2 regions of the Leifsonia sp. A12D58 genome follow, and region 1 is predicted to be linked to the other one. Evidence: predicted binding sites of a transcription regulator. Region 1 holds the regulator's gene; the other holds the start of a gene.
The links. The regulator LexA, encoded in region 1, represses DNA repair genes until DNA is damaged. The targets are predictions, from matches to a motif close to TCGAACANNTGTTCGA.

Region 1 (3,086 bases):
CCTTGCTCATCGTGCGGGACACGAGAAGGCGCGGACGCCCGGGCAGCAGGCTGAGCGCGCTCGGCGCTCCGACTGGAGCGAATTCGGCGTATGCCTCGTCAACGACGACGATGCCGGTGCTGGCGTTGTAGACGGCCTCGATCGTGTCGAGTGGGAGCGGCGTGCCCGTCGGGTTGTTCGGTGCGCACAGGAAGACCAGATCGGGGTTCGTCCGCTGCACCCACTCGGCCGCCGTCTGCGGGGAGAGCTCGTAGTCGGCGTCGCGCTGCCCTGGGATCCACTCGGTTCCGGTGCCTGCAGCGAGGATGGGATACATGGAGTAGGTGGGGGTGAAGCCAAGTACAGTGCGCCCCGGCCCTCCGAAAGCCTGCAGCACCTGCTGGAGCACCTCGTTCGATCCGTTGGCCGCCCAGATGTTGTCGGCGGTCAGACCGTGCCCGAGATAGCGAGCGAGTCCCTCGCGTAGCTCGGTGAACTCGCGATCGGGATAGCGATTGACAGTGAGGATCGCCTGGGCCAGCGCCGCGACGATGTCGTGCGCAACAGCCTCGGGGATGGGGTGCGTGTTCTCATTGACGTTGAGCGCAACGGGGACGATCTTCTGCGGAGCGCCATACGGAGTCTGACCTCTCAGGTCAGGACGGAGTGGGAGGTCATCAAGGCTGGTCACTCGAACAACTTTACCGCCGGCAGCTGGGCGCACTACGTAGTGTGGCTGCGAGCCGGATGGGAGCAACCGACGCAGCGCCGGAGATCCCCTTCGAGGCTCCCTATCGAATAGGGAGATGCGGCCAGGCTGCTTAGTTCGACAGTGGCAGGGCCAGACGCTGCCCCGGCTCCACGTCTGCTGATGCCAGCTGGTTGAGGCTCACGATATCGGCGATGACATCGCGTGGATCTGACGACGGAGCGAACGTTTCAGCAACGTCCCAGAGGGATTCTCCTGCGGAGATGGTGACGTAGTCGAACGCGGCAGCGCCTGAGGCCGCAGCATTTGATGCCGAAGCAACGCCACCATTCACCGCAAGGACCAATGCCATCACAATGAGCGGTGCTGCAGCCAGAGTGGTGAATACGATGCGACCACGTCGGGTCAGGCGCAGCCGGGTTGATGCAACCCGCACTGCGAACTCTGGTGACTCTGCCGAGTCACTAGCCGTTTGTACGAATGCCATTGGTGCGGGTGCCGCGGCGAACGGTGACACCGTCGAACGTGTTCTGATGCAAATTACTGCGCTCATGTCGAACCTCCAGGTAAGGACGCATCTGGCTCTCGGCCGGGAGAGCCAGATGCGAATCTATGTTCCGAATATATATTCGATTATTCGAACAATCAAGCATGTTTGCGGTTGTTACCGAAAAGAAATGTGCGACACACTCGAACAAACGTTTGCCGATAGGGGGTGTGCCGGATACAGTTTCGATTGTTCGGTTGAACTCAATCAGACACCACTGACATTGCAGCGGACGTGCCATTCGCACTGCGCAAGACAGGCATAAGGGGCGAGGAAAGTGACGCAAGAGACCAGCGGTCCACGCAGCAAGAACGAGAAGGCAGTGGCCGGCGGCACGCGGCGACGCAAGAGCCTGAGCGAGAAGCAGCTCTCGATTCTCGACTTCATCCAGCGTTCGGTTGCCCAGCGCGGCTACCCGCCGAGCATGCGCGAGATCGGTGATGCCGTCGGACTCGCGTCCCTGTCGAGCGTCACCCACCAGCTCAACCAACTCGAACTGAGCGGTTATCTGCGTCGTGACCCCAACCGTCCCCGTGCGCTCGAAATCCTCATCGAGCTCCCGCAGACGACCGAAGACTCTTCTGCCAGCGAGCAAGAGGGCTTCTCCAATGCCCAGATCGGCGACGCAGCGATGGTCCCGCTGGTCGGCCGTATCGCTGCCGGCATCCCGATCACTGCCGACCAGCAGATCGACGAGATCTTTCCGCTCCCCCGCCAGCTCGTGGGCAAGGGCGACCTCTTCATGCTGAAGGTCGTGGGCGAATCCATGATCGATGCTGCGATCTGCGACGGCGACTGGGTTGTCGTGCGCCAGCAGAAGACCGCAGAGAACGGCGAGATTGTGGCAGCGATGCTCGACAGCGAGGCAACCGTCAAGGTGTTCAGGCAGCGCGATGGCCACACCTGGCTACTCCCCCGCAATAGCAACTTCGAACCGATTCTGGGCGACTACGCCGAGATCCTCGGCAAGGTCGTCGCGGTACTGCGTTCGGTCTGATCCCGCACCTCCCGCACCACGAAAAGAGCTGCGGGCCCGACTGGAATACCAGCCGGGCCCGCAGCTCTTTCGTTGTGTCCAGATGCGCTATGCGGGGACCGACACCTCAGACTTCGCGCGCACCGCGCGAGTCGCCGTGAGGATGTTCCGCAGCGACTCGACAGTCTCGTCATAGCCGCGAGTTTTCAGCCCGCAGTCGGGGTTGATCCAAACCTGACGTCCCGGGATCGACTCCAACGCGCGTTCGATCAGCTCGGTGACCTCGGTGACGCTCGGCACCCGCGGAGAGTGGATGTCGTACACACCAGGGCCGATTCCGTGGTCGAAGCCGCTTGAGCTGATGTCGCTGACGACCTCCATCCGAGACCGGGCCGCTTCGATGCTCGTGACATCGGCATCCAGGTTGCGGATCGCGTCGATGACGACGCCGAACTCTGAATAGCACAGGTGTGTGTGGATCTGGGTGACCTCGGCCACACCGGCAGTTGCCAGCTTGAAGGATCCTACCGACCAGTCAAGGTAGGCAGCCTGATCCTTCTTCTTGAGCGGGAGCAGCTCGCGCAGCGCCGGCTCATCGACCTGCACGATACCGATGCCCGCGGCCTCCAGATCTCCGATCTCGTCACGGAGGGCGAGCGCCACCTGACGCGCAGTCTCGCCGAGCGGCTGGTCGTCGCGTACGAACGACCAGGCCAAAATCGTCACAGGGCCGGTAAGCATGCCCTTGACCGGCTTCTCGGTCAGGCTCTGGGTGTAGACCGACCAATCAACGGTGATCGGCTTCGGACGCGAGACGTCTCCCCACAGGATCGACGGGCGCGTGCACCGGCTACCGTACGACTGCACCCAGCCAT
Region 2 (3,086 bases), on a different contig from region 1:
CACAAGGCCGGAAGACCGGTGAACGTGCAGATCCACGGGATCTCATACGCCTCAGGAAACGGACCGACCGGCATCAGGAACGCGGTCAGCAATGCTCCGAGGAACACCCCGCCGCTTGCCAGCGCCAGCATGCGCATCCATTGGATGGGTGCGCGGGGAGACACCAGCCCCAGCACGAGTGGCAACCCGAAAACAAGCGCCCACACGATGATGGAGACTCGTTCGGAATAGACGGGAAACTGCGCTACGACCGATTGAATCGACAACGACCCGAAGACCAACGCGATCAGGCCGATCGCGGCGTACATCACCCGTGTCATCCGCTCGGCGGCCACGCCGACGTTTCGCCCAGACGACGTCATTGCCGTCGGACCCTTTCCCCCATCACCGTTGACCAGGCATCGGCAGGATGCCGTCCTCCAGTGCGCGCTTGTACAGGTCGATCTTCGTGCTTGCCGTGCGTCCGACCCGCTCATACTTCGAGCGCACACGTCTGATGTAGTCGACGACTGTCAGCTCGGACAAACCAGTGCGATCAGCAACCAGGGGCGCTTTCGCACCTGCGGCATAGAGCGAGAGCACTTCTCGCTCCCTCGGGCTGAGCCCCGCATCCGCCAGATCGGGGTCGCCGTCCAGGGCAGCGGCCCACTCGGTCGACACGACGGTCTCTCCGGCGGCTGCGCGGGCAACTGCGTCGAGCAACACCGCAGTCGGCTCCGATTTGCGCACGACACCCAGCACTCCGCCTCTGGCTGCAGCGCGCATCAGGTTGGCGTCATCGCCTCCGGTGAATGCGAGCACCGCAGTGCCGTTCGCACGCAGGCGGTCAACGTTGTCCGAAACTGTCGAGCCGTCTGAAAGTCGAAGATCAAGGATGACCAGGTCGACGCCCTCGCGCGCAGCACTTGATTCGAGCAGGTTCGTCACGCTATCGGTGGTGGCCACGACGACGACGTCGGGGATGGTCGCAAACAGGTCGGCGAATCCACGAGCCACAATCTCGTGGTCATCGATCAGGGCCACTCGAAAACTGGCCATCAGAGAGTCCTTTCTCACCTTCGTTGATGCGCGCGTAACAGAGGAGTCACTCCGTATAGCACTCAACCTAAGGCACAGAGAGGCCAGAACCCAGCGTTGCGGCCGTCACCGGTCGCGATGAACGATAGCGCGCGCCTATGAGACTCGGCGGCGGTCGTTCAAAACTCCCCCGCTCTCTTCCAGATAGCACGCTCCGCAGAGCGATTCGTAGGTGACCATCTCGCCGTCGATTGCGACCTGGCTACCGTCAAAAACGAACTTTTCATCGATCTTGCGACCGTTGAACACGGCCTTGCGCCCGCATCGGCAAATAGTCTTCAGCTCTTCGAGGCTGTGTGCGATTTCAAGCAGGCGACGGCTGCCGGGAAAGGCGACAGTCTGGAAATCGGTGCGGATGCCATACGCCAGCACCGGGATATTCTCGAGGATCGCGATGCGCAGCAGGTCGTCAACCTGCGATTCGGAGAAGAACTGGGCTTCGTCGACGAGCAGGGCGCTCACATCGAGGCCGGTGCTCGCGAGCACGCTCTGGCGGTGCGTCTGGAACAACGCGTACACGTTCGCGGTCGGTGACATGAGAAAGTCCACCTCGCGGCTCACCCCGAGGCGCGACACGATGTGCGTATCTCCCCGGGTATCCACCGACGGCTTGGCCAGCAGAACTCGGTGCCCACGCTCTTCATAGTTGTATGCGGCCTGCAGCATGGAAGTGCTCTTCCCGCTGTTCATAGCTCCGTATCGGAAGTAGAGTTTCGCCATTGCGACGGGTCCGTCCTGGGTTGTTGGTGTTCGCGTCCATCGCCTGAGTGCGCCGACGGCCCGGTATACATTACCCGGGGTAGCAGCCTGGCCAGGCACCTCCGAACCTGAGGCAATCTTATCTTGCTTAACCTTCGAATCTGTGTTCGACTAGATTGATGAGATGGAGCGGCCAAGAACTACAGACGGAACAAGCAGGCACACTCCCCGGCCTGGCCAGGCTGAACAATCTGGTGCGCAGTGTGCAGACGCCGGAGTTCGCCGGCATCACTTTTCATGAGGTGCTTGCCAAATCGGCACTCAACCGCGTACCCGGCCAGAGTGTGATGCCGTTCGGCTGGACCATCAATCCGTACCGCGGATGCTCCCACGCCTGCACCTATTGCTTCGCCCGCCCGACCCACACCTACCTTGACCTCGATTCCGGTGCCGATTTCGACAACGAGATCATCGTGAAGGTGAACGTCGCAGAGGTGCTGCGTACCGAGCTGGCCAAGCCGTCCTGGGCGCACGAGGGCGTCGCTCTCGGCACCAACACCGATCCGTACCAACGGGCGGAGGGCCGGTATCGGCTCATGCCGGGAATCATCGCGGCGCTCGCTCACTCAGGTACGCCGTTCAGCATCCTGACCAAGGGAACACTGCTGCGTAGAGATCTCCCCCTCATCGCAGAAGCGGCCGGGCAGGTGCCCGTCGACCTCTCGATGTCGATCGCCATCTATGACGATGAACTACAACAATCCGTCGAACCAGGCACGCCGACGACCAAGGCCAGGCTCGCCACCGTGACGGCTGTCCGCGAGCACGGGCTCGACTGCTCCGTTTTTCTGATGCCGATCCTGCCTTTCCTGACCGATACCCAGTCGCACCTCGACGAAGCGCTCAGGCAGGCCAAGGCAGCGGGTGCCACGTCGGTGGTCTATTCAGCCCTGCACCTGCGCCCTGGCGTCAAAGACTGGTACATGGGCTGGCTGGGCAGGGAACATCCCGAGTTGGTGCGGAGCTACAACGAGCTGTATCGCTCGAGCGCATACGCGCCCAAGGCCTATCGTGTGTGGCTGGCAGCGAAGATCAAGCCGCTCATCAGTGCACACGGTCTGGGACGCCGCCGCGAGACTCCCGATGTTCGCTCGGCAGCACTCGGTCAGATGCGTGACGCCAATGGAGAGCGCGCGGCAGTTCCCGTCAAAAACCGCGGTGCGGCATCCGTGTCGCTCATCGCCGAAGAACTACCACCGGAGCTGTCGCCGACGCTGTTCTAGGAGCTAAGCGGGCAGGTGCAGCACGGC

Region 2: ACMT3I_RS09350 (Rv2578c family radical SAM protein) is a predicted target of LexA. The motif match lies at 1,932-1,947, and genes of this name have one in related genera.

Annotation. Positions count from the first base shown of each region.
Region 1 is NZ_JBLJAT010000005.1:36,780-39,865, forward strand. Features, by position in the region: gene ACMT3I_RS12705 (histidinol-phosphate transaminase) at 1-670, opposite strand, end outside; gene ACMT3I_RS12710 (LysM peptidoglycan-binding domain-containing protein) at 801-1,124, opposite strand; gene lexA (transcriptional repressor LexA) at 1,513-2,232, shown strand; gene metE (5-methyltetrahydropteroyltriglutamate--homocysteine S-methyltransferase) at 2,320-3,086, opposite strand, start outside.
Region 2 is NZ_JBLJAT010000003.1:206,114-209,199, forward strand. Features, by position in the region: gene ACMT3I_RS09335 (sensor histidine kinase) at 1-362, opposite strand, end outside; gene ACMT3I_RS09340 (response regulator) at 385-1,038, opposite strand; gene ACMT3I_RS09345 (thymidine kinase) at 1,174-1,797, opposite strand; gene ACMT3I_RS09350 (Rv2578c family radical SAM protein) at 1,956-3,059, shown strand; gene ACMT3I_RS09355 (malate:quinone oxidoreductase) at 3,063-3,086, opposite strand, start outside.